DNA from 2 places in the Rhizobium sp. NFR12 genome. Region 1 is predicted to be linked to the other one. Evidence: predicted binding sites of a transcription regulator. Region 1 holds the regulator's gene; the other holds the start of a gene.
The links. Region 1 encodes LexA, which represses DNA repair genes until DNA is damaged. Its sites were predicted from a motif close to TGTTCNNNNTGTGTTCNG; they were not measured.

Region 1 (16,374 bases):
CCATCGCGAAGTTCGACGGCTTCATGCGCGCCCGTGGAGGCTCCCGATGGAACGGCAGCACGGCCCATCGAGCCGTCTTCCAGGTAAACATCCACCTCGACGGTAGGATTGCCGCGGCTGTCCAGTATTTCGCGAGCGATGATGTCGGTAATGGCGGTCAAGGGTCTCTCCTCGGTTGATGTGCGAGCCTGAATGCCCAGGCTCAGCGAACAGGCGGGTCAGCGACATTGTTCGATCGTCGATGACACGCGGATTACAATCCAGTCAATTCGGCGGTTTTTCGACGCCGTCAGCCTTTTGCGATGGCGTCGAAGGCCAGCAGCTTTTCCAGAAGGCGCGGCATGTCCTTCAGGTGGACCATGTTCGGACCGTCGGACGGTGCGTTGTCAGGGTCTTCGTGGGTTTCGATAAAGACGCCAGCAACGCCGACGGCGACGGCTGCCCGCGCCAGCGTTTCGACAAATTCGCGCTGGCCGCCGGAAGAACCGCCCTGGCCGCCGGGCTGCTGCACGGAATGGGTTGCGTCAAAAATAACGGGGCTTCCGAGAGCCGCCATGATCGGCAGCGAGCGCATGTCGGAGACAAGCGTGTTGTAGCCGAACGAGGCACCGCGCTCGCACAGCATCACATTGGGATTGCCGCTTTCGAGGAACTTCGCCTGAACATTCTTCATGTCCCAGGGCGCCAGGAACTGGCCCTTCTTCACGTTGATCGCGCAACCCGTCTTTGCGGCCGCGACGAGCAAGTCCGTCTGGCGCGACAGGAAGGCGGGGATCTGCAGGATATCGATCGTATCCGCCACGAGAGCGCATTGCTCTTCAGTGTGAATGTCGGTCAGAACGGGAAAGCCGAATTCCGTCTTCAGATCGGCAAAGATTGCCATCGCGTTGTCCAAGCCGATGCCGCGCTTGCCGGAGATCGACGTGCGGTTGGCCTTGTCGAAGGAGGATTTGTAGACGAGGCCGAGGCCGAGCTTCTTGCAGAGTTCGACAAGCGTACCCGCGATCATGAAGGCGTGATCACGGCTTTCCATCTGGCAGGGACCGGCAATCAGCGAGAGCTTTGCCGTGTTGGAAAAAACGACTTTCGAACTCCCCTCGCCCACGGACACTTCAGAATTGGCGGAGACTGTCATTTCACTATTCCTCGAAACCGAAAACCACACCTTGCCCCGGGGCTGCCGACACGATCACGCGGCCATCCCTGCGGATGAATGCGACGTCATTAGCAGCAAGGGTGATCTCTGTCACGGCGAGATCGGTGGTCTTGAAGATGATCCCGCGCGCAGCGAGGCGCGACGATAACAAGGGCTTCATCGAAGACCGGAACTCGTCGCTGAACGTGTCGTTGGATTGAATGCGGATGCTGGCATTGGCAGCTTCGATCCGCAGACCGTCTTTCCCTTGCTCGGGTTGCGTCTCGAACACGGTTTCGAAAAGCGGCAGAAACTCCAGCGGGTCATCTGCAGAAAATACGATCTCTCGAAGGCCTGTAACGGCGTTTGCGTGCTCATCAAGACCACCGCGATCTTCCGGTAATGCGGCCATTCGCTGGCAGGAAAACAGCAAGATGTCATCGACCTCGGGAACTGCCGCGAAGGCCAGACGGAATGAGACTTCGCTCTCCCTACCATCGGGCAACTGCATCGGGCGGGAGAATTGAAGCATCTCGCCCGCAGACATGTGCCCGTCCACAAAACGGATATGATCGGCCGCTGCATCCTGCGTCCCGACGACCACCGCCGATAGACCTTCCCTTTTCCGCTGGCCGCGAAAGCGGATGTCGCGATCGGTGAACACGTTGCCTCGTTTTGCCGCAAGCGAGGCTTGCCGACGGTTAACAATGGCCAGTGGCTCGAGGTACGAGCCATCCGCGAAGAATATGCAGGCATTGGCCGTGCCGAAAGGGTGAACACCTTCAGGTGCCACAGTAAAGCCGAGAGCGGTCAACCTCCCCCGCGCTGACGCCAGATCTGCAACGGGCAGAACCAAATGATCGACTGACTTGTTACCCACTTACACCCCCAAAGTCTTATTCCGCAGAACATTGGCTATCGCGGGAAACTCGGCAAGTGCTGCGCACGAACTGAATACGTGATCGAACGCTGAAATGAGACTATTCTTGAGCAGAAATTTGGGGCTTGCGGAACACAGATAGAACATATAGCGTCCGTTCTGCATTTGTTTCCAATTCTGAGGGTCCCGTCCATGCTGACACGCAAGCAACAGGAGTTACTTCTGTTCATCCACGAGCGGATGAAAGAATCAGGCGTGCCGCCGTCGTTTGACGAAATGAAGGACGCTCTCGACCTTGCATCGAAGTCCGGCATCCATAGGCTGATCACCGCGCTCGAGGAGCGTGGCTTTATTCGCCGTCTGCCGAACAGAGCACGCGCGCTCGAAGTGATCAAGCTGCCTGACGCCTATGTGGCGAACCTTCATCCGCGACGGGGATTTTCTCCCAGTGTCATCGAGGGAAGCCTCGGCAAAACGCAACCGGTCGTCGCTCAGAAGCCGGCGCCGGTCATGGCGGACAATCCGTTCTCGACAAACATTCCGGTCATGGGTCGAATCGCTGCCGGCGTGCCGATCTCCGCGATCCAGAACAACACCCATGACATCGCCGTTCCGATCGAGATGCTGGGTTCCGGCGATCATTACGCGCTCGAAGTGAAGGGCGATTCGATGATCGATGCCGGCATCCTCGATGGCGATACCGTCATCATCAAGAATACCAGCACCGCAAGTCCAGGCGATATCATCGTTGCCCTGGTCGATGAGGAAGAAGCGACCCTGAAGCGGTTCCGCCGCAAGGGTGCCTCGATCGCACTGGAAGCGGCAAACCCGGCTTACGAGACCCGCATCTTCCCGCCCGACCGGGTGAAGGTCCAGGGCAAGCTTGTCGGCCTTATTCGCCGCTATCATTAAGAACGGTGTCATCCCGGAGATGCGCAGCAACAGCCTCCGGGATGCCAAAGTCGAATTGTCCCGTTCGCCAGTCATAGAACCGGTGGACGGTCCACGGACGGCTTGAGGTCTGTGCGCTGTCTCGCATCGCCGCCGTAATCTTGATGTCTGGCGCTGTCGCGTTCGGAATAATGGTGATTTCCAGTGCGCCAGTCCGGCGCAACGTCCGCCCGCTGAGAAGCAAGGCGCCGGAGCGGCAAGTATCGAAGCGTGCGCCGGGCGAGACGATGATCCGACCGACATCGCAGGCAAGACCGGTGTATCGGTTGTCTTCGACGGTGACGATCCGGATGTCCTGAGCAGTCTGCGCCGCGCACAGGATTTTCGGCAGACAGGCGAATCGTCCGGGCTTCAATGCTTGAAGAAAACCCCTGACATATTCGATTTCCCGGCGCGTCAAATCCGGTCGCGAATGTGGTCCAGGTGGTCTGTCATCGCTTTTCGCAAGGCTGGCACCTCGCGCTGGTTCCGAAGAGGCAAGAACCGGCAAGGCGAGCGGTTGTTCTCCGGTCTCAAGCACCAGCGCTCGCCGCCATTGATCGTAGATAAATCCCGGCGGTCGGGTTCGATTGAGGGTGATCTTGTCATCCTGGATCACGCCGACCGATGCGCCGTCTTCGGATATGACGATATCAGGCCTCGGCGCCGAGCCTGAGCGGACCGCAAAGAGCAAAGCCACCGCCATGAACAGCGCGCCTGTCAACCTCAGCGGCGTGCGCAGCAGCGTCAGAAGCAGAAAGCCTGCCGTCGCCAGAGGCAGGAAAAGCGGGTTCTGCCGGCCGATGGCAATATCGCCGCCCCATGCGGCGACGATCTCGGCAATGCGAATGACGATCCGCAGCCCCTCGCCCATGATGAACAGAACGGGAGCATCCAGCCCGAACGGCATCAGCAGCATGGCCACGAGACCTGCCGGCATCACCACGAAGGAAATGATCGGCATGGCCGCGAGATTGGCCGCGAGGCCGTAGGTGGTCAGATGGTGGAAATGCTCGATCGAATAGATCGACGTCGACGTACTGCCGATCAGCGACGTCACCACGATCCCGGCAATGAAATGCAACGTCGCCGCAATACCCGTTATCCAACGGTTGCTACCTTTTGTCTCCTCCTTTCCTTTCGCGAAATATCGCGTCCAGAGGGCGAACCCTGCCACCAGTGCCGCGGTTGCCGCAAACGACATCTGGAAACTCGGACCCAGAATCTCCGACGGCGAGATGGCGAGGATGATGATTGCCGAAAGGGCGACGTTGCGAAGGCTGATGGAGGGTCGATCGACGAGCACGGCGACCAGCATCACCGCCATCATGATATAGGCCCGCTCGGCGGAAACCCCGAACCCGGAAATCAGGTAATAGGCGGTCGCCATGACAAGCGCACCGAACGCGGCAAACTTCTTGATCGGATAGGCCTGCGCAAAGCCTGGAAACAGCGACAGGACGGAGCGAACGCCGACGAAGAAGATACCGGCTGCCAGCGCCATGTTGAGGCCTGAGATCGCGACGATATGGGCCAGTCCGGACAGACGAAGCGCCTCGGTCGTCTCACGGGAAATTGCACGGCGCTCGTCGGTCACGATTGCGGCAGCAAAAGCGCCCGCATCCCCCTTGACCGTATCGCGGATGCGATTGCCGATTGCGCTGCGAAGCGCAAAAAGCCCTCGCTGCATGTCCGACCATAACCCGGGTTGGTCATCGATCGCCGGTTGTACGCTAGGCGCGCCGTAAAAGAAGCCAACGGCCCCGATTTGATCGAAGTAGGAGGAGAAGGCGAAATCGTTCAATCCGGGAAGCGCCGGGCCAGAGGGTGGCGACAGACTGGCACGGCCGGAAACGCGCTCTCCGATGTCTGCAGGGTCGTGTTGGCTTCTGGCAAGAACCGAGACGCGCTGTGGCGGTCGTGAAAGCGAGGGCTCAGATGTCTGCTCGATCCTGAGGATATAGCGCCAGCGGCGCTGTGCATCGGCTTCGCGTCGTTCGACAATCCCGCTGATGGTCGTCGTGACGGGCGAATCGAGCACGACCGTCGAACACCGCCAGGTTTCGAGCGCTGCCAGCGCAGAACCGGAGAGAAGCAGGCAGAGTACAAGGTTGGCACGAGACAGTGGATGCGCGCGATACCGTGTCAGCCCTGCGGTCACCATCGAGATCGCAAGCATGGTTGCGAGAATGAATGGCGATGGCGTCCAAGGAAGTGCGAACCAGGTCGCAGCGCCGGCGTCTAGCAAGACAGGCAGGAAGAGGAACACATGACCGTGGGAAAGCTCCTCGCTCAACGACGTGCACAGCCATTTGGAAACGGGCCGGTCTCTGACCACATATCCCAGGAAAACATCCTCGGAATGATGGTCGTTTCGACCATCATTCCGGACTCCCGCGGGCATTGTCTGCGATGCCGATTCGGGCGTCCAGAGTGCGATTGCGTGGGGTGTCGAAGCAAGCATCATCGGCTTGCTGCTGGCTGCCTCAAAATCGCTCCGCCATTCGCCATGATGGTTTATCCCGCCGGCTCCGCTGCAGAGACGGTGATTGATAAACGCAACCTGCGCGTTTATATTCTCCTCGTCAACACATTCGCCAAGCTGCGGTTTTCCTTCACGTTACGGCCTCTTACACCATGAGGTTGGGCATCTTTTAAACGTGTCCTGCCTAAATTATTTTCGCGCTGCACAAAATGTCGCAGGAGCGCTTGGCATCACCTTTAGGATCATATAGCTAACTTGCGACGCTTAACTCTTATGGCGCTTTCTGGGCGCCATGCCGCCAACAGGTTGGAGGATCAGAATGACGGAACAAAGCGCAAATCTCGTACTTGGTGATAAGACAGTCGACCTCTCGGTGCGATCGGGCACGATTGGGCCGGATGTTATCGATATCGCAGCCCTGTACAAGCAAACCGGTGCCTTCACCTACGACCCCGGCTTCACGTCGACTGCATCCTGTGAATCCAAGATCACCTATATCGACGGCGACAAGGGTGTTCTCCTGCACCGCGGCTACCCGATCGAGCAGCTTGCTGAACAGGGTGACTTTCTGGAAACCTGCTATCTGCTTCTCTATGGAGAACTGCCGACGGCTGCCCAGAAGAAGGACTTCGATCATCGCGTAACCATGCACACCATGGTCCACGAGCAGATGAGCCGCTTCTTCACCGGCTTCCGCCGCGATGCGCATCCTATGGCCGTCATGTGCGGTTGCGTGGGCGCTCTCTCGGCCTTCTATCACGATTCCACCGACATCACCGATCCGCACCAGCGGATGGTTGCGTCGCTGCGCATGATCGCCAAGATGCCGACGCTCGCCGCCATGGCGTACAAGTACCATATCGGCCAGCCCTTCGTGTATCCGCAGAACGACCTGGATTACGCCTCCAACTTCCTGCGCATGTGCTTTGCCGTGCCGTGCGAAGAATACAAGGTCAACCCGGTCCTGTCGCGCGCCATGGATCGCATCTTCATCTTGCACGCGGATCACGAACAGAACGCGTCGACCTCGACGGTTCGCCTCGCAGGTTCCTCGGGTGCAAACCCGTTCGCCTGTATCGCTGCCGGCATTGCCTGCCTCTGGGGCCCCGCTCACGGCGGCGCCAACGAAGCAGCGCTCAACATGCTGACCGAGATCGGGACCGTCGACAAGATCCCGGAATACATCGCCCGTGCCAAGGACAAGAACGATCCGTTCCGTCTGATGGGCTTTGGTCACCGCGTCTACAAGAACTACGATCCGCGCGCCAAGATCATGCAGAAGACCACGCATGAAGTGCTGGCGGAACTCGGTCACAAGGACGATCCGCTTCTGCAGGTCGCCATGGAACTCGAGAAGATTGCTCTGACGGACCCCTACTTCATCGAAAAGAAGCTGTACCCGAACATCGACTTCTATTCGGGCATCACCTTGAAGGCGATGGGCTTCCCCACGACGATGTTCACCGTTCTGTTCGCGCTTGCGCGTACCGTCGGCTGGATCGCCCAGTGGGCCGAAATGATCGAAGATCCGCAGCAGCGTATCGGTCGTCCGCGCCAGCTCTATACCGGCGAAGCGCAGCGTGACTACACGCCCGTTTCGAAGCGCTAGGCGCTGAATTAGGCTTTGCGAAAAGAAAAACCCGTTCAGCGATGAACGGGTTTTTTGTTGTCTAACAGTTCGAGTACCGCACCTGCTGCGGCCTCTCCAGGCGGAACAGGGACGTCCAGTCTCCGCCAGGCAAGTGCGAACCCGTCGAGCATCGCACGGCGCTCCGGCGTGTCGGCGGACAGACGTTCCGCCCAGCGGCTGAGGCTTCCGGGTCGCACGACCTCGTTGACATACTCGGGAACGACCGGGTAGTCGGCGATCAGGTTCGGAAGCGCGCCGGTCCAGATCTTGATGCGGCCGGCCAGAAGCTTGATCAGCCAGTCCGTCTTGTAGGCTGAGACAACGGGAACCGTCGCAAGCCCCAGTTCCAGGATAACCGTCCCTGAAGCCGCCAGCGCCACGTCCGCCTCTGCGAAGGCAGCCCATTTTCCGGCTGTATCCGTGGTAATCTCGACATGAACCGGCAGATCTGCGGCCATCTTCCGCACCAGTTCTTCCCGGCGCGGTACCGTCGGAAGCAGGAACCGGGTCTCACCATTGCGATCTGCAAACTCGCGCGCAGCCTCGCCGAACACGGGTAGGAGTGCCTTGATTTCGGCTGAACGGGAGCCCGGAAGCAAGAGGATCGTCTTCTTGTCGGCGGAGGTCTTGACCGGCCTCTCGGCGCGCGCAGCACGGACCCTCAGGAGATCCGCATCATTGGTCAGCCGGTGACCGACGAACACTGTCTGCGGACCCTCCAGCCTCCGCATCGCTTCCGGCTCGAACGGAAGGACGGCAAGAACGAGGTCGACATAGGAGAGCATCGCCTTGGCACGATATTCCTTCCAGGCCCAGACACTGGGGCAGACATAATCAACGATCGGCAGATCCGGCAGGGCCGCCCTCACCTTTCTTGCCACTCGGTGGGTAAAGTCAGGGCTGTCGACGATGACAAGCACATCGGGCTTTGCGGCGACGATCGCAGCCGCCGTCTGGTTGATGCGACGGATCAGGTTGGGAAGACGCGCGAGCACCTGGGTGATGCCCATGATCGACAATTCGGAGAAATCGAACAGCGACTGAAGGCCTTGGGCCGACAGTGCATCACCGCCCACCCCGATCAGTTCGACGGGACCGGCGTAGGACGCCTTCAGTGCTGCGATGAGGTCTGCCCCTAAGAGATCGCCCGACACTTCGCCGGCGATGATCGCAACCTTCAAACCTTGGTTCATCACAATCCTCTCGACGGAAGGGCCTGATCGATGCCGCAGACGAAAATGCCGTGGGCGTCAGCAGCTTTGATCAGCTTTGCTTCTTCCAGCACCAGCGCCCTGCCCGCTTCCACGGCAATGCCCGCCAGCCCGGCCGCGACGGCATGTTCGACGGTGGATGGCCCGATGGTGGGCAGGTCCGCGCGCATATCCTGGTGGAGCTTGCAGAGCTTGACGAGCACGCCCTTGCGGCGCGTGGAGATACGTCCCTCGGCGCGCAGTTCGGCAACGCGCTGCATCATCCGGTCAGTTCCCTCGACACCTTCGAGTGCCACAACGCGGCCGCCGACGCTGACAGCGCCCTGGCCAATATCGAGATTGCCGAGCGCACTCGCAGCCTCGACACCGCGTTCGATATCGCGCAGATCGTCACCGCTTGGAGATACTTGGCCAAGCGGACCGACCTTCGCCAGCAGGCCCGGCGCGATGTCGTGGGCACCCAGAACTTCGCAACCCATGGCCTCGATCAACTTGATCACCATCTGCAGCACTGCGTCATCGCCGGCTGATAGCAGTGTGCGCACGACGGAGGGCAATTTGATCATGGTCTTGAAGGTTGGATGAATGTCGCGCCATTCAGGGCGCCTTGCGACGCCGCCCGACATCACGACGCGACAGATGCCTCTTTCGCGAAAACTCTTCTCGATCCCTGAAAGATCGCCGACGCCGAGCGACACATGGTCGAACCCGTCAAAGCGATGATCCGCCTCATCCTTCAGCTGGATGATGAACGGATCTTCGCCTGCAACACGTGCGGCATCCGCCAGGTAGGCTGGCAAAAAGCCTTTACCGGCGATAATCGCCAGCCGGCCCTCTCGCGCTTGGCCAGGGGCGCCGGCCGCGACCATCAGCCCTTCCTGCGGAAAGGCGATGAGATCGCGCGGTCACTATCGGCTGTGATGAAATCGATGATTTCCATGGCCTCCGGGCAATCGGCAAAATCGTCGCGGATCGCTGCGGCATTGGCGCGAACATTTGCCTCGCCTTCGAAGATCTTCTTGAATGCGCGACGAACGATATGGATCGTTGCGCGATCAATGCCGGCGCGGGTCATGCCGACGACGTTCAGGCCACCCAGAAGACCGGGATTGCCGTTCAGCATGCCGAACGGAATGACGTCGTAGTTGACGGCGGAAAGTCCACCGATGAAGGCTTGCCGACCGATGCGGGTAAACTGGTGAACGGCGCAGCCACCGCCCAGGATCGCACGATCGGCGACCTGCACGTGACCAGCCAGCATCACGTTGTTGGACATGATGATATGGCTGCCGAGCTGGCAATCATGCGCGACGTGCGAATTTGCAAGGAAGAGGCAATTGTCACCAACGACCGTCTTGCCACCACCGCCCGTCGTACCGGTGTTCATCGTCACGCCTTCGCGCATCGTGCAGTTGTCGCCAATGGTCAGGCTCGAATCCTCACCAGCTTCGTGAAGGCTCTGCGACACACCACCGATGACCGCCATCGGGAAGATCCGACATCCCTTGCCGATCTCGGTTTTGCCACCGACTACCGCATGCGAGATGAGCTCGACATTGTCCTTCAGCACCACGCGCGGGCCGACATGGGAGAACGGTCCAACGACGACGTTCTCGCCAATCACGGCGCCATCCTCGACCACGGCCGAAGGGTGGATGCGCGCGCTGGCCGAGATCATGCTCATTCGCTTTCCTTGCGCATCATGGCGCCGATATCGGCTTCCGCAACCAGCTGACCATCGACCTTGGCGTCACAATGAAACTTCCAGATATTGCCGCGCTGCTTCTGCTTGACGACATGAAATTCCACGCGGTCACCCGGCACGACCGGCTTGCGGAAACGCGCGTTGTCGATCGTCATGAAGTAGACGAGATTGCCAGCCCCACCCTGCTTGCGCGCACAGATCGCGCCGGCAGTCTGTGCCATGCCCTCGACGAGAAGAACGCCCGGCATAATCGGCTGCTCGGGAAAATGACCGGTGAAATGGGGCTCGTTTGCCGTCACGTTCTTGATGCCAACAGCCGAGCTGTCGCCATCGATCTCGATGATCTTGTCGACCAGGAGAAACGGGTAGCGATGCGGCAGAAGGCGCATGATTTCCTGAATGTCGGCCGCGCCGAGCTCCGGCTTGGTCTCATCCGTCATTTTTCTTATCTCCTCGGCGTTTCGCCCGGTCATCGGAACGCGACATGATCTCCGCCATGTCTCTCAAAAAGTCTTTTATCGGCCGCGCCGGAATTCCGCCATAGGTCTGCCCGGCCGGGATATCGGCGACCACGCCGCTCATCGCTGCGATCTGCACGCCATCACCGATCGAGATGTGACCGTTAACGCCGCTCGCACCACCGATCATTACGCCATTGCCGATACGGGTCGATCCGGCAATGCCGACGCCCGACACAATACCGCAATGGCGACCGATGCGGACGTTATGGCCGACCTGAACCTGATTGTCGATCTTGGTGCCCTCGCCGATCACAGTGTCATCCATCGTGCCGCGGTCGATCGTCGTATTGGCGCCAATCTCGACGTGATCCTGGATGATGACACGACCGACCTGCACGATCTTGAGCATGCCTTTCGGGCCGGGCGCATAGCCGAAGCCGTCCTGACCGATCCGGGCGCCATTGTGGATGATGACGTTGTTGCCGATCAATGCCGACAGCACGCTGGCGCCCGAGGCGATCGTGCAGTCGCGGCCGATCTTCACGTCAGCACCGATCACGGCGCCGGCAGCAATCCGTGTGCCGCTGCCGATTTCGACACGCGCACCGATCACCGCCATGGGCTCGATCTCGACACCAGGCTCGAGCCTCGCCGTCGGATCGACAAAGGCCGCCGGAGAAATGCCGGACTGCGATGTTACCGGAGATGGACGAAGCGCGATGGGATGCAGAAGCGCGCCGGCCTCTGCGAAAGCCGTATGCGGCTTCTTCGTCGCAAGCACCGGAATGTGATCTGGAATGATGGATTTCAGGCCCGGATCGCAAAGGATTGCCGACGCTTCGCAGGTCTCGAGATCGGCGCGGCTTTTCCTGGAGAGGATGTAGCAGATATCGCCTTTGCGCGCACGCGCGACGGGCGAGACAGACCGTACCAGTTCGTCACCGGCACGCTCGTCAAGCAGTTCAACCCCAAGATGGGCGGCCAGCTCGCGCAGGCTCACGCCATCATGAGGCGGGAAAAATTCGTTATGGTCCATGAACCCTGAGCTCCAGAACAGGTTTCCGGCCGCTTTCGCGGCCGGAGACGATCAGAACTGGTTCGCCATGCTGAAGCGGAACTGCTGCTTCTCGTCGAAGTCTTCCTTGACGACCGGTTCGGCGTAATCGACGCGCAGGTTGCCGAAAGGCGAAGCCCACATGACACCAACGCCGACCGAGGCGCGGATCGACATGTCGGTGCCGTTGACCTTGTCACCGAAAGTCTTGGTTTCATTGCCGAACAGCGAACCGGCGTCAGCAAAGACAGCAGCACGGAAACCGACATCTTCCGGGATGAGCGGCATCGGCATCGTCATTTCAGCCGAGGCATTGAAGTAGCTTGTGCCACCGAGAGCATCGCCGTGGTCGTCCGTGCGCGGACCGATACCGTCGTTCTTGAAGCCACGGATCTGACGACCGCCGATCGTGAACTGATCGAAGACGTTCAGATCATCACCGGTCTTGAACACATGACCACCACCGACGGCAATCGAACCAACCAGATCGGCTTCGGTCGAAAGAAGGTGGAAGTAACGGGCGCGGGCTGTGACCTTGTAGAAGTCGGAGTCGCCACCGAGGCCGGCATATTCATGCGTGAAGGATGCAAACAGACCTTCACGTGGAAGCGTCTGGCTGTCCAGCGAGTTGTAGACCAGCGACTGCGACACTGACGACTGCGTATACTTGCCTTCGTCGATCAGGTTCGCGTAGGTCTGCGACACCTTGTCATCAAGCGTAAACGGCAGGCCGTCACCACCAAAAGCACCGTCTTCTTCGTACTTGATCGTCTTGTAGGTGTAGCGGAACGTCGTCGCCAGCTCTTCAGTGATCGGCGCCGTTACGCGCAGGGTGATACCCTGTTCGCTATAGTCGTAGTAATCGTTCGAAGAGGTCGTGCTCTTGAAGATGTCGAAGCCTGCAGCAAGACGGTAACCGAGGAAGTAAGGCTCGGTGAACGAGATGCTGTAGCTGCGCGCGTCGTCCGTACCGGCACCTGCCGCAACGCGGATGTACTGGCCACGACCGAGGAAGTTCTTTTCTTCGATGGATGCTTCGAGAAGGAAGCCGTCACCGCCAGCAGCGTAACCTGCACCGATACCGAACGAACCGGTTGGCTGATCTTCGACGTCCACGATCACGACGACACGGTCGGCAGAGCTGCCCTGCTGCGTCGTCACGTTGACGGTGGTGAAGTAGCCAAGAGCCTCAAGACGCTTCTTGGCGCGGGCAATCATCCCCTGATTGAACGCATCGCCTTCGGAGAAGTCGAACTCGCGGCGAATAACATAGTCGCGGGTGCGGGTGTTGCCGCGAACCTCGATACGCTCGACATAGGCGCGCTCGCCCTGGTCGACCATGTAGGAGACGCCGATCGTGTGGTTTTCAAAGTTGCGATCGCCGCGTGGCGTGACACGCGCAAACGGATAGCCGGCAGACGAGACGCGCTTCGAAATCGCATCCATCGTCTTCTGGATTTCACGGGCATCGTAGGTGCTGCCGGAATTGGTCTCGACGAGACCCTCCAGGTCCTGACCGGAGATGCCTTCTACCGTCGATTCAACGGCAATGTTGCCGTACTGGTAGCGAGCACCTTCCTCAACCGTGAACGTGATGTTGTACTGGTTAGTCGACTCATCAAGAACCGCCTGCGACGACACGACCCGGAAATCCGGATAGCCGTGATTGTAGTAGAACTGGCGGAGCGTGTCTTCGTCGGCGCGCAGTTTGTCTTCGCTGTAGACATCCTTGCGGGTCAGGAAAGACAGAGGACCGGATTCTTTGGTGATGATCGTCGACTTCAGACGACCGTCGCCATAGGCCTGGTTTCCAACAAAGGTGATGTTGGCAATCTTGGTGCGGTCACCTTCGTTGATGACGAAGGCAAGGTTGACGCGGCCCTGGCCGACATCGGCGGTCTGCGTCGTGACTTCAACGTCGCTACGACCAATCGCGCGATACGATTCGCGGATGCGCTCGATGTCGGCGTTGATCATGGACTGGTTGTAAGGGCCAAGTGGCTGCGTCTGAACGGCGCCAGCGAGCTTGTCGTCCTTGATCTTGCGGTTGCCGTTGAAGACGACCTGGTTGATCAGCTTGTTTTCGCTGACGGTAACGACAAGCGCGCTACCGGAAACGCTGATGCGGACATCGGAGAAAAATCCGGTCGCATAGAGACGCTTCACAGACTCGTCGATGTCGCTCGCGGCGAATGCAACGCCGGGACGGATTGTAAGGTTCGAACGGACAGCTTCTTCGCCGGCGCGCTGAGCGCCGCGGACCTGTACGCTACGAATGGTAGCTGCCTCGGCAGCGGGAGCAGAGGCAAGCACCAGCACACCGGCGCCCGACGCAACAACACTAGCAGACAGCGCAACCGCCGACACTGCGTTCAAGAACTTTGAACCAGCCTTCATTTTCACTTCTTACCTTTTCCCGTTGTCCCTTGGCGGGTGAACCCGACTCCGGCCACGTGTGTCGTTTTACCTGCTTTTGCCCTACAAGCAAGATATCGCGTTAATTTCTATTTACTTCCTTTCGATGCGTGGCCATATCGCCACGCACCACATGCAAACATGGTAAATAAAGGGTTATTTCAACGATCTCACGGGGTTAACCGATGAGATTACTGATGTCGTTGAATGTTGCAAACACCATCAGGCTGAGCACCATGGCCAGTCCGATCCGGAATGCGATCTCCTGAGCACCAGACCCCAGCGGCTTGCCTCTGATAGCCTCGATTGCATAAAATACCAGATGCCCGCCGTCCAGAACAGGAACCGGCATCAGGTTCAACAATCCAATGGAAACTGACAGTACGGCTGCCAGCTGCACAACGGCGGCAAAGCCGAGGCTCGCCATCTGGCCAGATGCCTGCGCGACCCGGACAGGACCGCCCAGCTGATCAGCCTTCATGCGACCGGTCACGAGGTTGCCGATGTAGCGGAATGTGCCGGTGACGATATTTCCGGTTTCCTTGACGCCTTCCGCCACTGCCTCGAGGGGCGAGAAGGTTTCGGTCCTGAAATTGCCCAGCTGTTCGTTGGTGACGATGCCGATCAGGCCAAGCTCGACCTTGTTGCCGAACTGGTCGGTGATCTCACTGCGCTTTGGCACCATAGGCAGGTCGATGTCCTGCCCGTTGCGTTCAACGGTGACGGTGATCGGGGTTTCCGGACGCACGCTGACATAGCGGCGGACGTCGTCGAACGTCTTGATGCGACTACCATCGAGCGCGACCAGACGGTCCCCCGTCTGCACACCGGCTTCTGCCGCGGCGCTGTCAGGCCTCACTTCGGCGACGACGGGATCGGCGATGACTTTTCCGTAAACGCTGAACAGGACGGCGAAGATCGCGATCGCCAGAATGAAATTGGCAATCGGTCCGGCAGCCACGGTCGCCGCGCGTTTCCACAGCTTGGCCCCGGCCAGCGTGTGCGCCTTGTCCGCCTCGGTCATATGCGAGACGCTTTTGGCATCGGGCATACTGGCGACATCGTCGTCGCCGAAGAACTTTACATACCCACCAAGCGGAATCGCAGAGATCTTCCAGCGCGTGCCGCGTTTGTCCGTAAACCCGATCAGTTCCGGTCCGAAGCCGACGGAAAACGCAGTCGAGCGGATGCCGCACCAGCGGCCGACAAGGTAGTGGCCCATTTCGTGCACGAAGACGAGCAGCGACAGGACGAGGATGAAGGGGATGATGTAACCCGTAACGAAGGTCAGGATGGCCATTTCAGTTTCCGGTTTCCAGCGGTCGCAAGGACCGACATTTATCAGAGGCCGAAAAGATAGGCCGCGACGCTTGCGTCAACATGGCTTGTCCAGGCGGCGTGCGCAAGTGTGAGAAGAAACGCCGCGAAACAGGCAAAAACGAGACCGTCGACGCGATCCATCACACCACCGTGGCCGGGGATGAGATGACTGGAATCCTTCACGCCGAATCGGCGCTTGATGAAGGATTCGAACAGGTCACCGATCTGGCTCGCGACCGACAGGATGAGCGCCATGAAGGCAGTCCACAGCGAGAAGTCCGAGAACACCACGCCACTCAGCGCAGATCCCGCGATAACGGCGGAAACAGTTCCGCCGATCGCGCCGGACCATGTCTTGCCGGGCGAGATCCGGGGCGCGAGTTTTGGCCCCTTCAGTTTGCGGCCGATGAAATAAGCGAGAATGTCCGTGGACCAGACGACGGCGAACAGAAACAGCATCGCCATCAGGCCGATCTGGTTTTCACCCCGGATCGCGGCAATGGCGATCGTACTCAAGCCTGCGTAGAGGATGCCTGATGGCAGCCACCAGCTACGCTTGCGCAGAACGACAAACAGCATGGCTGTTATCACGCCGCCGCCAAGGAGCGGCATCGACATCTGGTCGTCACCGCCGAGAACATTCAACGCGACAAGGACGACGATCAGCCAACCGAAGGCGTTGCCTTGGAAATCCACGTCCTTCAATCGAGTGATCGTGGACCATTCGTAATAGACGAGTACGCCGATCACGGCTGCGACGGCCCGGAATGGGAGACCACCTGCCCAGGTCGCGGCCAGGACCACGATGGCAAGCACGATTGCCGACAGAAGACGCTTCTTCAGTTCTCCCGACATCAACCGACGACCGCGGTGGGAGTGGCCGAGACGGCGCCGAACCGGCGGTCGCGAGAGGCGTAGACCTTAAGGGCCTGGAAGAAGAGCTGCTTGTCGAAATCCGGCCAGTATTCGGGAATGAACAGGAACTCGGAATAGGCTGCCTGCCAAAGCAGGAAGTTCGAAAGCCTCTCCTCGCCGCTGGTGCGGATGATCAGGTCCGGGTCTGGAATATCGGCGGTGTCCAGACGCCCGCAAATCATCGCCGCATCGATCGCCTCTGGATCGAGAAGGCCTGCGCGCACGTCCTTTGC
Region 2 (16,374 bases), on a different contig from region 1:
GTCGCGCAGGAAGAGATAGATGACTGCAATGACGATCGTGCCCGACAGCGCCAGCGCGATCTCGACCTCGTGCAGCGCGCCTTCGATGAAGACCGCATCGTCACTGGTGATGGCAATGCGCGTGCCCTCGGGCAACGTCTTCTGGAGATCGGCGACGGCGGCCCGCACGCCTTCCGAAATGCTGAGCGTGTTCGATTGCGCCTGGCGCAGCACGCCGAGACCGACGCCGGGAACGCCGTTCGATCGCAACGCCGTCGTGCCGTCGTCCGGCCCCAGCATCACGGTTGCCACATCGCGCAGCCGGACATTGTTGCCCAGCATGACGTTTTCGAAGTCTTCGGGCTTGGTCAGGCTCGCCGTCGCCCGCACGACAATGTCCTGCGTCGAGGATTCCAGCGACCCGGCGGGCACGTCGAGCGCAGCCGTCGATAGCGCCTCGGAGAGGTCTGCAATCGTCAGCCCACGACTGGCAAGCGCCGTCTGGTTCACGTCGACGCGGAAGACCTTTTCCTGGTCGCCGTAGAGTTCCACGTCAGCGACGCCGTCAACCGACGCAAGCCGGTCGGAGACCTCGTTATCGACGAGAAGCGTCAGGTCTTCCATCGACAACGAGTTGGACGTAACGGCAAGCCGCATGATCGGCTGGCTGTCGGAATCGGCCTTGATGATACGCGGCTCGTCCACGTCGTCAGGCAACTGGCCGGTGACACGACCAAGCGCATCGCGCACGTCGTTGGCGGCCACCGCAAGATCGGCGGTGTCGTTGAATTCCAGCGTGACACGGCTCTGGCCGAACTGCGATTCCGACGAAACGGCCTTGAGGCCGGCGACCCGGGCAACCGCGCCCTCGATGATATCGGTCACCTCCTGGTCCATCGTCTGGGCAGAAGCGCCGTCATAGGTGGTGCGGATGGTGATGACCGGCTGGTCCACATCCGGCAACTCGCGCACCTCGACGCCGGCAAGAGCGGCAAGGCCTGCGACGACGAGGAGCGTGTTGAGAACCGCGGCAAGGACCGGCCGCCGCACAAAGAGCGCGGTAAAGCTGTTCTGCTTTCCGGAAGACTGGCCGGACGACCCGTTGTTATTGGCGTTACCGCTGTGGCTGCTGCTCATCGGCTGGCGACCTCCGGCGGCTTTTCACCGGCAATGCGGACGGCACCATTTTCCCGGACCCGTTGCAACCCTTCGGTTGCCACGACATCGCCATCCTTCAGATTGGCCGAGACGAGGATCGCATCGGGATTGCGCTGGATGACCCTCACCCGCTCCTTGACCGATTTGTGATCGACGATATGCCAGACGAACGAGCCTTTCGCATCCCACTGGACTGCAAGCGGATCGACGCTTGGAAAGGTTTCGCCCGGAAACCGCATCGTCACGCCGAAAGACATGCCGGCGCGGAGTTCGTCATCAACATTGGGAATTCTGGCACGAATGCGGATCGTACGGCTTGCCGGATCGACCCTGTTGTCGACGGCCTCGACCGAACCCTCGAAGGTGCGGCCTGGACGCGAGACGGAGGCGGCCTCGACCGGCATGCCAGGCTTGACCTGAACCGCGAAACGCTCCGGCGCCCAGAAATCCACCAGTAGCTCGGTACGGTTGTCGATCGTCACGATATTGCTTGCGGTCGTGACGTTGTCACCGATATTGACCGCGACGATGCCGACGATCCCGTCGATCGGCGCAACGACCGAGCGACGCTTCAGCGCCAGTTCGGCGTTGGTGACCGTCAGCTGCGCCGTTTCGGACGCAATCTGCGCGTCGAGCACGTCGAGGCGGGAGAAGCTCTTGAGGTTCCGGTAAGTATCGGATTTCTCACGCGCACTGCGCAACACCACCTGCGCCTGATCGCGCAGGATGATCTGCTCGTCGTCATCGAGCTGCGCAAGAATCTGGCCCTTTTTGACCATGTCGCCGGATTTGACGAGGATCTCGTTTACGGTGCCCGTCGCCTGCGGCATCACGATAACCGACTGGATCGCCTCGCCGTCACCGATCGCCGACAGTCTGTCGTTGACCACACCGGTTCCGACGGGTCTGGTTGCAACCAACACCACCTGGCTCTCACCGCCGCCCCGCTGCCCGCCGCGCGATGACGAAGCCGGTGCGCCCGCAACCGTTGCGGCCGCCGGCTCGGCGACATCAGGATTGATGGAAATCACCACTCCTGCGGGAACGCCCATCGAAATCAGTGACCGCCCGGCATCTGCCGACAGGTAGACCCAGAGACAGAGCCCTCCGAGCAGTACCGCAACCGACATCAGAAGCTGGTTCCAGATCCGCATTCATTCCTCGCAAGTCTATCGATAAGTGGTGCAAGTATCCCCGTTTCGCGCCCAACTGGCAAGGTCGAGGAACCTACCTTACTGTTTTGTAACATCACGCGATTTCACGGATGTGTCAGAGCTTCAACGACACGGATCCGGACGATTCCTAGGGGAAACATAGGAATGAAAAGAGAACATCGGCTGGTCTTTCGAGCCCGAATCACTACATTGGCCGGATGAGTAACAGTTACGACGACATCCCTTTCTTCGATGAGGAGCCGGAGCCCGCCCCCCGCAAGGCGCGAGGCGAAGACCAATCGGACCAGCGCCCGGTGCCGGCATCGGCTGGTAACCATGGTTCGGCTGCCGTTCCTGCTGGTGGTGCCGGCGGCGCCTCCGGTGGTCTGGGGATCGCGGCGCGGGCCATGGCGGCGCGCGGCGGCAACCGGCCGTCGCCTGACTATATGACCGGCCTCAACCCGGAGCAGCGCGAAGCGGTCGAGACTTTGGATGGTCCCGTATTGGTGCTTGCCGGCGCTGGAACCGGCAAGACGCGGGTGCTCACCACCCGCATCGCCCATCTGTTGGAAACCGGCCGCGCCTATCCGAGCCAGATCCTGGCCGTGACCTTCACCAACAAGGCGGCGCGCGAGATGAAGGAGCGCATCGGCGTTCTCGTCGGCGGCGCCGTCGAAGGCATGCCGTGGCTCGGCACGTTTCACTCGATCGGCGTCAAACTGCTGCGGCGCCATTCGGAGCTGGTCGGCCTGCGATCCGATTTCACCATCTTAGACACCGACGACGTCGTGCGCCTGATCAAGCAGCTCATCCAGGCCGAGGGTCTCGATGACAAGCGCTGGCCGGCCAAGCAGTTCGCCGGCATGATCGATGGCTGGAAGAACAAGGGCCTGTTGCCGCCCGACATTCCGGAAGGCGACGCCCGAGCTTTTGCCAACGGCAAGGGCCGCGAACTCTATGCCGCCTATCAGGCCCGCCTGCGCACGCTCAACGCCTGCGATTTCGGCGACCTTTTGCTGCACCCGATCGCCCTGTTCCGCAAGGCACCGGATCTGCTCAAGGAGTATCACCAGCGGTTCCGCTATATCCTCGTCGACGAGTATCAGGACACCAATACGGCCCAGTATATGTGGCTGCGTCTGCTCGCTCAGCGTCCGAAGGACGTGCCGCAAAACGTCTGCTGCGTCGGCGACGACGACCAGTCGATCTATGGTTGGCGCGGTGCCGAAGTGGAAAACATCCTTCGCTTCGACAAGGATTTCCCGGGCGCCAAGGTCATCAAGCTTGAGCGCAACTACCGCTCGACAGAGCACATCCTCGGCGCTGCCGGCCATCTGATCGCCCATAACGAAGGACGCCTCGGCAAGACGCTGTTCACCGACCGGGTCGATCCCGAGGACGAAAAGGTGATCGTCCACGCTGCCTGGGATAGCGAAGAAGAAGCCCGTGCCGTCGGTGAGGAGATCGAACGGCTGCAGCGCGGCGATGGTCGCAGCGATGCCAAGAAACACGCGCTGAACGACATGGCGATCCTGGTGCGCGCCTCGTTTCAGATGCGCGAGTTCGAAGACCGGTTCGTGACGCTCGGCCTCAACTACCGCGTCATCGGCGGCCCGCGCTTTTACGAGCGGCTCGAGATCCGCGATGCGATGGCCTATTTCCGCATGGTCTGCCAGCCGGCCGACGACCTTGCCTTTGAGCGCATCGTCAACACACCAAAGCGCGGCCTCGGCGACACGACCATACGCTACCTGCATGACAGCGCCCGCGCCCGCGATGTGCCCATGCTTCAGGCCGCAAGCGAAATGATCGAGACCGACGAGCTGAAGCCGAAGGCCCGCAAGGCCCTGTTCGATGTCGTGCAGAATTTCCGCAACTGGCAGGCACGTCTCGAAACCGTGCCGCATACGGAACTGGCCGAGCAGATCCTCGAAGAGTCGGGCTATACCGACATGTGGAAGAACGACAAGACCGCCGAAGCGCCGGGGCGGCTGGAAAACCTCAAGGAACTGATCCGCTCGATGGAGCAGTTCGAGAGCATGCGCGGCTTCCTAGAGCACGTCTCGCTCGTCATGGATGCCGAGACCAACGAGAACCTCGATGCCGTCTCGATCATGACGCTCCACTCGGCCAAGGGTCTGGAATTCGAGACCGTGTTCCTGCCCGGCTGGGAGGAAGGCCTGTTCCCGCACCAGCGCGCGCTGGACGAAGGCGGCCGCTCCGGGCTGGAGGAGGAACGCCGCCTCGCCTATGTCGGCATCACCCGCGCGAAACGCCGCTGCCATATCTGGTTCGTCTCGAACCGGCGTATTCACGGCCTGTGGCAATCCACAATGCCCTCGCGCTTTCTTGATGAACTGCCGCCGAGCCATGTCGATGTCGCGGCATCGGAATCCTCAAGCTTCGGTGGCTATGGCGGCCGCGGCGGCTACGGCCAGTCGCGCTTCGACAAGGCGGATGCCTTCGCCGGCAACTCCTATTCGACGCCCGGCTGGAAACGCGCCCAGGCCAACAAGACAGATGCCACCCGCGACAACTGGGGCAGCCGCTCCGGCCACGCCGTGGAACGCATCGGCTACGGCGAAAGCGGCCCCCGCGGCCGCACGATCGACGGCGAGCTGGTCGCCAAATCGACAACCGACACGCCGTCGAAATTCACCACCGGTGACCGGGTCTTCCACATCAAGTTCGGCAACGGCAATATCACCGCGATCGAAGGCAACAAGCTGACGATCGAGTTCGACAAGGCAGGGCAAAAGCGGGTGCTGGACGGGTTCGTGGAGAAGGCGGGCTGACGAGACGTCTACTCACTCGCAAACGAGGGTCGTGACCATGATGAGGGCTTTAGAATTCGATGAATGACATCTTCCTCAGCAACAGCGACGTCGTCGAACTCACCGCATGGCGCCGCCGGCTTCATACCATGCCTGATGTCTCCGGTGAGGAAGCGGAGACGGCGCGCGAGGTGATGCGGTTCCTGTCGGAGACCGGTCCGGACGCGGTGGTCGAAGGTATTGGCGGCACCGGCGTCGCGGTCGTCTACGACAGTGGCGTGCCCGGAATGACGGTGATGCTGCGCGCGGAACTCGATGCTCTTCCGATCGAGGAACTCGGCGACCCCGAGCACAAGTCGAAGGTATCGGGAAAAAGCCATATGTGCGGCCATGACGGGCATATGGCAACGCTTGCGGCGGTCGGCCGCGCGCTCGGACGTCGGCGGCCAGCGAAGGGTCGTGTCGTTCTCCTGTTCCAGCCGGCGGAGGAAACCGGCGCCGGGGCGGCAGCGGTCCTTGCCGACGACAAGTTTCGGGACCTGACGCCCGATATCAGCCTGTCCCTGCACAACATGCCGGGCATCCCGCTCGGCCACGTTCATCTGAAGGACGGACCGACCAATTGCGCGTCGCGCGGCATGAAAATCATCCTGACCGGCAAGACTGCCCACGCGGCATGGCCAGAGACCGGGATCTCGCCGGTTTCGGCCGTGGCCAGGCTGCTGCCAGCCCTGAGCGGTATTTCGGCAGGCTCTGTCGAAAACGACGACCTCGTGCGAGCGACCGTGACCCACGTGACGATCGGTGAACCCGCGGCGGGCATCTCACCGGCGCATGGGGAGATCTGGGTGACGCTGCGTACCTCGACGGATGATCAGATGTCCGCTCTTGTCGAACAGGCGGAGACAATGGCGAGAGACGCGGCTGCGGCGGATGGGTTGGCCCTGACCGTGTCCTATCAGGATGTGTTCGGCCACTGCATCAACGATCCCGCTGCAGCCGACATCCTAAGGGCCGCCATGGATGCCGAGGGCGTGCCGCATGTCGCTGGGGAAGCCTATCGCGCTTCGGAGGATTTCGGTCGCTTCGCTACGGTCTCGAAATCGGCCATGCTGTTTCTCGGCGCCGGCGAAAGCCACCCTGCCCTGCACAACCCGACTTACGATTATCCCGACGATCTGATTGCGATCGGCGCGCGTATCTTCCTGGCCGCAACGCGGCAGACGCTGGGCTGACAACGAAAAACGGAGCCTAAAAGGCTCCGTTTGTTTTGAGTTTGATCAGGCGTCTTTGTTGCCGAACAGCTTTGCCATGATGCCGCCGCCGCTTGGGCCGGCGCCGGGTCGCTTGCCATCCCACTTCGGCACGATGATCATGTGGGTGATCTCGCCGCGCTGGAAGGCCTTGAGGAACTTGTCGTAGTCGGCGAAGGCCACGCAACCGTGGCTGTCGCCGCGAACGCGAAGCAGGAAGCTGTGAGCGAGAAGACCCGTGCGGCCCTGAGGCGCCTTGCCGTCGGTCGGTGTCAATCGGATTGCCGCAACACCGTGGAACAGCGATTCGCGCATCGACAGCTTGTAGGTGCCCGGAGGTGTCGGGCCGCGCATCTTCACATGCGTGAACTTCGGGTTGTCGCGCATGCTGCCGATGCCGGAATGGGCTTCGAGCTTGCTGCCATTCGGCATGATGACCACGCCGTTGGTGATGTCGTAGATCGCAACCTTGGTCCCGATACCAGGCCACTTCGGCGAACCCTGCGACGGCGCGAGAGGCTCTTCGCGCATCGGGTTATTCGGCTTGGCAAAGGCAAGCACGGTTGGCTTGTCGTTATCGTTGTCGCCACGGCCAGGCTTTTGCGGTGCGACGGCTGCGATTGCGGCAAGTGCATTCGGCTTTTCAGGCTTGACGGAAGCGACGGCCATGGAAGCGCTGGTGGTGGCCGCACCGGGACGCAGGACCGGCAGTGGTCCGGCTTTCGGCAGCGCCTGGGCGAGAGATGTCGGCGCAGGTGAAGGCAGCGGCGTCGCCTGTTCGGCAATCGCCACCGTATCCTCCGACATGCTTTCCGGCAGATCGCTTTCGAGCGACGCGAGTTCCACCGGCTTCATCGTGTCGAGTTCCGCCACCTCTGTCGCCGGCTGAACTTCCTGGAGAATGTCGGGCATTGCGCCCAGAGCTTCGCTACCGCGTGGCGCTACGACCACAAGACTTTCCATGGCAGAACCGAGGGCGGACTTGATCTGGTCGGAGCCGGGCCGCAGCTTGCCAAGGGCCGCAAACTGCTGTTCGGTTTCGGCGTGACGGGCAGCCTTTGCCATCGCGAGATGCATCGACTGACGAACGCTTGCGTCATCAGGACGCTGGGAAGAGAGAGCAGCAAGCTGCGCTCCTTCCAGACGACCGCGCTTCGGCTCGGCCGGCGCGCTGCCTGGAAGGCGAGAGAATTTCGAAATATCGAGATTGCGGTCCGCAGTGCGCGCCGATGCAGCCACGAGATGCTCGCGCGCCGTTGGTGGCGCAAGCAGGGCCGTTTCGAACCTGATGCTGGGGGCAGACTTGACCGAGGTCGCGACCGTGACCATCGAGGCGCCAACCAGCGCCGCCACGGTAAAGCCGACGCCAAGCGCCATATTCGTCATGAGTGAGCGGGACTTCTTGCGGCGCGCCTGCGCCGAGGATGCTTTCGATGCCGCTTTGCGACCGTTCTGCTTCGAAGCTTTGGATTCCAACTGACGCGCCATTACTCGTTACCCGAACCGTTACTCACACCGGCAAGAACCGCTTTCGCAGTCTTGCCCGCAAGATCAAAGCGGACTGAGAAAGCAGACAGGATCTGCTCATCGCCGCCAATCGACTGCATATGAGAATGAACGATTATGGTAACCAATGTCTTTACGCCGCCCCGATTTGGTTTCGGTGGTGCACTTAAAAGCGCATACCGCCGGAAGTTAAGCAGAAATGCGGCAAAGGGGTGTTCGACCCTGCCCGCAAGTCCGGTGTCTAGCTCGTCGACTGTTGCTGTTTAGCGACAAAAGTTAACAAACTCAAGACTTACACCGGTTTTTAACTGGTGCGACATTTGAGGTACGAAATCGCACCCGCAATTTTGAGGGGGTAAGATGCGGCAAGCCAGAGCCGAAGTGTGGCGACACTCTGCCTGAACCCACATGCGAAAATGGGCGCCTCTGTGGAGGCGCCCATGGATCGTGGAGTTTTGAAGGGATGCGGTGAACGGCTCAACCGTCGGCCCGGCGAATGGACCGACCTTCCATGAAGAAGAAGGGCCGCAATTTCACACCCAGCACATTTCCGGCAAACGCCGCGACTGCCCAGAGATAACCATGCAGGCTGCCGGACGCGATGCCGGAGAAATAGGCTCCGATATTGCAGCCATAGGCGATTCGCGCACCGTAGCCGAGCAGCAGACCGCCGACGACGGCCGCAAGGATCGAACGCAGCGGAATGTCGAGGCTGGGAGCAAACTTTCCGGCCAGCGCCGCCGCCAGCATGGCGCCCGCGATGAGGCCGAAATCCATGACGGATGTGACATCGGCAAACACGCTTCCGGCCAGAGCCTTGGCATTCCCCGGCTGCTGCCAGTAGGCCCAGGCTGTCGGATCAAAGCCGATCGCCTGCGCGCCCTTCGCACCCCAGAGCGCGAAGGCGGACGTGATCCCCCAGGGACGGCCGGCGATTGCGAGCGTCGCGAAATTGAGGATGACGAGTGCAATCGCGCCAGCCACCAGCGGCCACGGACCACGCAGATAGCGGGCAAGACCATGCCGTGGCGAAGGTGGTGCCTGTTCAAGTGCGCCGTTGCGCCGCTTCTCGACGACCACAGTGATCGCGGCGATCGCCGCAAAGATGGCAAGCGATACCGCAATGCCGCCAAATGCACCGAAGGTCTGGAACAGAGACGTCGGCGGCAGCGAAGGAAGACTGACCCACCAGTCGAAGTGGATGGTGGCGAGAACCGAACCGACGATGAAGAAGAACAGGGTCACCAGCATGCGCGCATTGCCGCCACCGGCGGTAAACAGCGTGCCGGATGCACAACCGCCGCCAAGCTGCATCCCGATGCCGAACATGAAGGCCCCGACGATCACGCCGATACCGGCCGGCGAAATATTGCCACGCACCTCGGTGCCGAACAGCACGCCACTGGATAGAGCCGGGAAAAACAGGATGACGGCAAGCGCCAGAAGAATCATCTGAACGCGAAGACCCCGGCCCCGGCCCTCCGCAATGAAGACACGCCAGGCAGACGTGAACCCGAAGGCCGCGTGATAGAGCGCGATGCCAAGCCCGCCTCCGATGAGGAAGAGCGCACCTTGGGCTGGACCATAAGCGAGGCCGAGCGCAACGGTGCCGACAACAAGCACGATGAGAGCGCCGAGACCGGGAAAACCGATCGGCGGCAGGCCTTCAGCCCGCGTTTCTAGCGAAGACGACAGTGACATGGGAGAAACTCCGTGAAGATGACCTCTAGATAGGGTCGTGGTCCGCATCCGACGAGGAATCACGTTTCAACATTGGGCTCGAAACCGGATTGAGATTTCAGATCGGTCAGCTAAAGCGATCGAGATATCTTTCGAAATCCTAGAAAACGCGGAGATCAGAGGACCGCAGAACCTGCCACCAAGGCCGACCGTTTCGTCACAAGTGATTTGGAGCGACGATCGTGTTGCGCAGAAGAGGCTTGATCGATGCCGCCATGCTTGGCATCTTCGTGTGACAAGGAAGAACCACTCGTGAGGACGATCTATGAAAGCGCTGCTCCTGATCGACATCCAGAATGGCTTCTGCCCGGGCGGAAACCTCGCTGTTGCCCACGGTGACGACATCGTGCCGATCGCAAACAGCCTCATTTCCGACGGCGGTTACGATGTGATCGTCGCCTCGCAGGACTGGCATCCCGCCCATCACGGCAGCTTCGCCTCCCAGCATCCGGGCAAGAAACCATTCGACATGGGCGAGCTCTCGGGCCAGCCGCAGGTCATGTGGCCGGATCACTGCGTGCAGGAAACACCGGATGCGGAATTCCATCCGGATCTCGATATCGGCGCAGTCGATTATATCCAGCAGAAGGGCGAAAACCCTGCGGTCGACAGCTATTCCGCCTTTCGCGACAACGACCAGGCCGCCCTTACCGGCCTTGCCGGTTACCTCCGGGCACAGCAGATTACGGAGCTTGACGTTTGCGGTCTCGCCACGGACTACTGCGTGAAGTTTTCAGCCTTGGACGCTGTCGAAATGCTGCCGGACGTCAAAGTGCGCTTCATCGAGGATGCGAGCCGCGGCATAACACCCGAGGGCGTCAGGGCTGCCATCGAGGAGATGCGCGCCAACGGCGTCGGCATTATCAAGAGCAGCGAGATTCTCGCGGACTGATGCACTCCGCGCCGCCGATCGTTCAGCAAAATCGATACACGCATCAACGCAATTCGATTGTCACCGGGCGCTCACGTGCATAAACGAAGCATTGCACGCGCACGCATCGGAAGACTCATGAGTTTCAGCGAACCGATCACCACAAGCGGCCAGATCAGGAACGGATTGAAGAAGGGCTTCGTTATCGTCCTCTCCTCAGCCCCGTTCGGCATCCTGTTCGGAGCGATCGCCATCGACAACGGTTTCAGCATGGCGGAAGCGGCGCTGATGAGCGCGTTTGTCTTCGGCGGTGCGAGTCAGTTGGTCGGGATCGAACTGTTCGGCCACCATGTCGCGGCCTGGATGATCGTGCTCTCGGTGCTCGCCGTCAATTTCCGCCACGTTCTCTATTCCGCGGCAGTATCGCCGATCCTCGGGCGCTTCCCGCTCCTCAAGCGCTGTCTTTCGTTTTTCCTGCTGACCGATCCGCAATTTGCCGAGACGGAGAAACGTGAAGAACAGACCCCCGTAACCTTCGCCTGGTACATCGCCATGGGCGGCGTGGTCTGGATTGGATGGGTCGGCAATACCATTGTCGGCGCGCTGTTCGGCAGCCTGATCGGCGACCCGAAGGCGATCGGCATCGATGTCCTCCTGCCCGTCTACTTTCTCGGTCTGGTGATGGGCTTTCGCAAGCGGCACAATTTTCTACCCGTCCTCGTCGCCGGAGCAGTCGGATCGGTTATCGCCTACTGGGTCGTCGGGTCACCCTGGCATATCAGTGTGGGGGCAGCGCTCGGGATCGTCGTCGCGGCCATCCTGCCTCCTCCCGGAGCCTCGGATCACGACGTGAAAGACCCGGCCCTGGAAACGGAGGCTGCGTGATGGAAACCGGCATGAGCGCCTTCTCCGTCGATAGCCAGACCGCCACCCTGATCCTGATGGCGGCAATTGCGACATACGCCACGCGGCTCGGCGGCTACATCCTTGTCAACAGCTTGAAACGCATACCGCCACGGGTGGAATCGGCCCTCAACGCCGTGCCGGCCGCCGTTCTGGTGACACTCGTCGCTCCACCCTTCGTCAACAGCGGCTGGGATGTGCGCATTGCGATGATCGCGGCGCTGGTGTTCGGACTGCGTTTTCCGGGCCTCATGGTCCTCGTCGTCGGCTGGGCGGCAGTCATGGCCGCCCGGCACGGTTTCGGTATCGGGATGTAATCCGGCTCAGCCGGAGATCGGCGCCGTCGCTGCAGTGAGCCAGGTCTTGACCGAATCCTTGTCGATCAGCGGCATCAGTTTTTCGCGCACCTGTGTGTGATAGTCGTTCAGCCACTGCAGTTCTTCCGAGGTCATCAGCGATTGGACCACAAGCCGGCGATCGATCGGGCACCAGGTCAGCGTCTCGAACGACAGAACCGGCATGTCCCCACCCTCGACAGGCGCGGCATCGTTCACGAAGATCAGGTTCTCGATGCGGATCCCGAAGGCGCCGGGGCGATAATAGCCGGGCTCGTTCGAAAGGATCATGCCGGGCAGAAGCTCCTGCGTCGACATCCGCGAAATACGCTGCGGTCCCTCATGCACGGAGAGATAGGACCCGACGCCGTGTCCCGTGCCATGCGCGAAATCCGCCCCCGCCTTCCACAGCGCGATACGCGCCAGCGGATCGAGATCGCAGCCGCGCGTTCCCTTCGGAAACTTCGCCATGCTAATGGCGATCATGCCCTTCAGAACCAGCGTGAAGAAGCGCTTGCGATCCTCGGAAACCGAGCCGACCGCAACCGTGCGGGTGATATCCGTCGTTCCGTTGACATACTGCGCGCCCGAATCGATCAGGAACAGTTCGCCGGGCAGGATCTGCCGGTTGCTTTCGGACGTCACCCGGTAATGCATGATCGCAGCATGCTCTCCGGCACCGGAAATCGTATCGAAGGAAACGTCCTTCAGCGGGTTCTGCATGCTCTGGCCGACGCGGGCCCGGGTCGCTTCCAGCGTCTTTACCGCATCGATCTCGGTGATTGAGCCCGGCGTCTGGCCATCCAACCAGCACAGAAACTCGACGACAGCCGCGCCATCCTGCAGATGCGCCTTCGCCGATCCATCGAGTTCCGCCGAATTCTTGCAGGCGCGCGGCAGCTTTGCCGGATCGATCCCCTCGATTACCTCGCCGCCAGCTGCGACGATTGCAGCCGTCAGCGCGAGCGGTGTCAGATCCGGATCGATCAGGATGCGGGCGCCGTCTTTTGAAACCTCAGCAAGACGCCCGAGGAACTCGGAGGGATCCCGCCGGAGGGCGAGAGCGTCCAGGTAAACCGCCTCTTCGCTCCCGAGCTTTGCCGCATCGATGAAGAGTTCTGCCTTGCCGTTTGCAAAGACGATCGCGCGCGCCAGCGGGTGTGGCGTGTGCGGCACGTCAGCCCCGCGAACATTGAAGATCCAGGCGACGGAGGACGGATCCGTGATCAGTACCGCAGACAGTCCCTTCGCTTCGGTCTGCCGCGCGATCTCGCTCAGCTTGTCGCCGGCCGGCTTTCCGGCAAACTCTTCTCTCTGGATGGTCAACGCGCCAACCGGTTCCGCAGGGCGATCGCTCCAGATCGCATCGAGCGGATTGTGGGCCAGCGAAACCAGCGTGCCGCCGATCTCCGCAAGCGCCTTTTCCAGCCTGCGCACTTCCGCACCGGCATGCAGCCAAGGGTCGATGCCGAGGCGGAACCCTTTCGGCGCATGTTTCGCAATCCAGGCATGCGGCGGCTCGCCGACCAGATCGCCGCCGGAAAACACAGTTCCGTCAACCTGTTCGGCCAGTTGCGTCACGTAACGCCCGTCAACGAAGACGATCGCTTCACGCTGCGTGATGAGCGCCATGCCGGCAGATCCGGTAAAGCCGGTCAACCATGACAGGCGCTCGGCCGACTCAGGCACATACTCGCCCTGATACTCGTCGGCGCGGGGCACGAGAAACCCGTCGATGCCGAGTTCGGCAAAGCCGTCGCGCAGGGCAGTCACCCTTTCGCGGCCGAACTGCGGGGCGGACTTGGTCTCGAACGATTGAAACATGAGTGAATTCCGGCTGGTTTGATTCCGACTGATGGCCGCCATGTTAGAACATTTCCCCGCGCCGCCGCCAGTATCCTATGCAGATACGTGACAGGGCAGTCAGTGTCAGGAACCTATCCATGCAGCCGACGCATGCCACACATGATGCAGACCCACTGCCTGCCTCATTTTTTATCATCTAAGGTGTCGTCAATGTTCGATGACTTCTGGGGTCATCACTTTGAAAAGGACGAACACGATGGCCAACTCATTTCTCCGCAATGCAATGAACCGCGTGGTCGAAGCCCGTCAGCGTCAGGTCTCCCGTTACGTCAACGGCGCAATGCTTGGCCTTGATGATGCGACGCTGAAGAGCCTCGGCACGACGCGCGAAGAACTTCAGCGCCAGGGTGCGACCCGTTACATCTTCTGATCTGAGGACGACGCGATACCCGGCACGCAACTCGGTGTGCCGGCAAGCCTACAGAACCTGACAGGCCAGCCCATGGCCCGTCACATGCCTCGCACGAAATGCATGGTCACCCAGCCGTTTCGCCAGATCGTGCGCACATGCCGGCAGCTTGCGCCTGCATAAGCGGAAATCACCTTCCAGCGCTGCTCGGCTAGAATACCGGACAGGATCACCGATCCGCCCGGTGTCAGATGCGTCACCAGCTGCGGCGCCATCTTGATCAACGGCCGCGCCAGAATATTAGCGATGATGAGGTCGAACGGACCGTCCTGGCGAAAGGCCGAGGAGTGGAAACCCGGTGCCGTCTCCAGCCGCAGTCCCTTGGCAATGCCGTTGCGGCGAACATTTTCCTTGGCAACCCGAACGGCGACCGGATCGATATCCGTTGCCAGAACCGGGATGTTGCGCAACTTGCGCACCGCAATCGCCAGAACGCCGCTGCCCGTTCCCAGATCGAGCGCATTTCTCGGCTCGGTTGCTCGAACGACCGTGTCGATCACCTCGAGGCACCCCGCCGTTGTCCCATGATGGCCGGTCCCGAATGCCTGTCCAGCATCGATCTCGATGGCAATGTCGTTGATCTTGACCTTGTCGCGGTCATGCGAGCCATGAACCAGAAACCGCCCTGCCCTGACAGGCTTGAGCCCTTCGAGCGATTTGGCAATCCAGTCGACATCCGGGATAACCTCCATCGCAATCGAAAGATCGGGAAAATCCTCGCTGATCGCCTTTGCGATGCGTTCTCTGAAGACCTCCTCGTCGTCCGCCATCATGTAGACGGAGGCTTCCCAGATATCCTTCTTCTCGTCCACCTCGGTCGTGGCAATCGCCACGTCCTCTTCGCCGAACTCCAGCGACAGGAGGTCGAGGATCTCGGCCGAACCGATTTCGGTGGATGTCACGTAAAGCCGGATTTCACTCAAAGGAAGTCGCCTTTCATAATCTTCGCGGCAAGCTTTGCCACAGATAAGGCATCCGCCTCAAGCGACTTATCCCTTGGTCAGGTTCTCGAGCTTCTTTGCAGCAGCAGCTGGATCCTCGCCGTAAGCGATCGTCCCGGCAAAACGGCCGCCGTCCTTCAGGAGGAAAATCGATGCCGTATGGTCCATCGTGTAATCGCCGCCAGGGTTTTTCTCATCCACCGGCACCTTGCGGGCAAGCACGCGAAACCCTTTGACCATCTCCATCACCTTGGCAGGCGGGCCTGAGATACCGCGGATACGGTCGGAGACATTCGAGACATATTGCCCCATCAGCTCCGGCGTATCGCGCTCCGGGTCGACGCTCACAAAGTAAGCGTTGAGCTTTGTGCCATCGGGATCGACCTGATGCAGCCAGGTGTTCAGCTCGAACAGCGTTGTCGGGCAGACTTCCGGGCAATGGGTAAAGCCGAAGAACACGGCCGTCGGTTTGTCGCGGAACGCTGCTTCGGTAATCGGGCTGCCGTCCTGCGCCACAAGTTCGAACGGGACACCGAACGGCCCTTCGGCCACCTGCTGCTTCGAGCGCGTGACCTCCAGGGTCAGCCAGGCCAGAACACCGGCCAAAATGACGACGGCGAGCCAAAGTACAATTCGGAAAGTCTTCATCGTAGTTTGCCTGCTGCATCATCAGTTGAGATCGTGACCGCTGATAGCCGCAGACGACGATTGTTGCAAATCACCACCACGTTTTCACAGACGTGGCCGTCACATGCACCAGGAGAGCGTTCCCTCGGCCATCGCGAGGAAGATGGAAGAACCGTGCTGCGCCCAACCAACAAAAGCGAGGACGCCGATCAGCATCGCGGCAAGCGCGGCGATCAGAAAAACCGGAAGTCGAAGCGATGGAGCGATCGGTTGCATGACCCACTATAGCATCGTCGACCGGCCTGGAAATAGAACAAAAAGCGCGTTGTGGCGGCAAAGATTAGGGGAAGTTTAACGGGGACGTGAGACCTTCAAAAAAACGACATCAGGATGATCGACATGAGTAACGCCATCAAGCAGTCGGGAGCCTATCTCGAAATCGTCTCCTTCCATCTGGGAGACCAGGAATTCTGCATCGACATCATGGCGATCCGCGAAATTCGCGGTTGGGCGCCGGTCACTCCGATGCCGCATACTCCGCCTTACGTGCTTGGCCTCATCAACCTGCGCGGCGCGGTGATCCCGGTCATCGACATGGCCTGCCGCCTCGGCATGAAGATGACCGAACCGTCCGAGCGTTCGGCGATCATCGTCACCGACATCGCCGGCAAGCTGGTCGGCCTTCTGGTCGAACAGGTCTCCGACATGATGACGATCAGAAGCGAAGATCTGCAGCCGGCACCGGAAATCATTCCGGAAGCCCAGCGCGATTTCTGCCGCGGCATCGTTGCCCTGGAAAAGACCATGGTCTGCTTCCTGAACCTCGACACCGTCATTGCAGACGAACTGTCGCGCGAA

Region 2: BLW69_RS06350 (ATP-dependent helicase) is a predicted target of LexA. The motif match lies at 2,453-2,470, and genes of this name have one in related genera.

What each region holds. Positions count from the first base shown of each region.
Region 1 is NZ_FNWM01000002.1:1,057,609-1,073,982, reverse strand. Features, by position in the region: gene eno (phosphopyruvate hydratase) at 1-161, opposite strand, end outside; gene kdsA (3-deoxy-8-phosphooctulonate synthase) at 290-1,135, opposite strand; gene BLW69_RS12545 (VOC family protein) at 1,140-2,015, opposite strand; gene lexA (transcriptional repressor LexA) at 2,208-2,927, shown strand; gene BLW69_RS12535 (ComEC/Rec2 family competence protein) at 2,908-5,412, opposite strand; gene gltA (citrate synthase) at 5,750-7,039, shown strand; gene lpxB (lipid-A-disaccharide synthase) at 7,075-8,253, opposite strand; gene BLW69_RS12520 (LpxI family protein) at 8,253-9,140, opposite strand; gene lpxA (acyl-ACP--UDP-N-acetylglucosamine O-acyltransferase) at 9,140-9,955, opposite strand; gene fabZ (3-hydroxyacyl-ACP dehydratase FabZ) at 9,952-10,416, opposite strand; gene lpxD (UDP-3-O-(3-hydroxymyristoyl)glucosamine N-acyltransferase) at 10,406-11,473, opposite strand; gene bamA (outer membrane protein assembly factor BamA) at 11,525-13,888, opposite strand; gene rseP (RIP metalloprotease RseP) at 14,085-15,206, opposite strand; gene BLW69_RS12490 (phosphatidate cytidylyltransferase) at 15,248-16,081, opposite strand; gene BLW69_RS12485 (isoprenyl transferase) at 16,081-16,374, opposite strand, start outside.
Region 2 is NZ_FNWM01000001.1:1,301,381-1,317,754, reverse strand. Features, by position in the region: gene BLW69_RS06360 (efflux RND transporter permease subunit) at 1-1,116, opposite strand, end outside; gene BLW69_RS06355 (efflux RND transporter periplasmic adaptor subunit) at 1,113-2,291, opposite strand; gene BLW69_RS06350 (ATP-dependent helicase) at 2,510-5,086, shown strand; gene BLW69_RS06345 (amidohydrolase) at 5,155-6,300, shown strand; gene BLW69_RS06340 (DUF2778 domain-containing protein) at 6,346-7,806, opposite strand; gene BLW69_RS06335 (YeeE/YedE family protein) at 8,302-9,525, opposite strand; gene pncA (bifunctional nicotinamidase/pyrazinamidase) at 9,830-10,456, shown strand; gene BLW69_RS06325 (AzlC family ABC transporter permease) at 10,574-11,320, shown strand; gene BLW69_RS06320 (AzlD family protein) at 11,332-11,655, shown strand; gene BLW69_RS06315 (aminopeptidase P family protein) at 11,662-13,497, opposite strand; gene BLW69_RS22705 (hypothetical protein) at 13,736-13,909, shown strand; gene BLW69_RS06310 (50S ribosomal protein L11 methyltransferase) at 13,990-14,871, opposite strand; gene BLW69_RS06305 (SCO family protein) at 14,938-15,537, opposite strand; gene BLW69_RS22700 (hypothetical protein) at 15,637-15,792, opposite strand; gene BLW69_RS06300 (chemotaxis protein CheW) at 15,916-16,374, shown strand, end outside.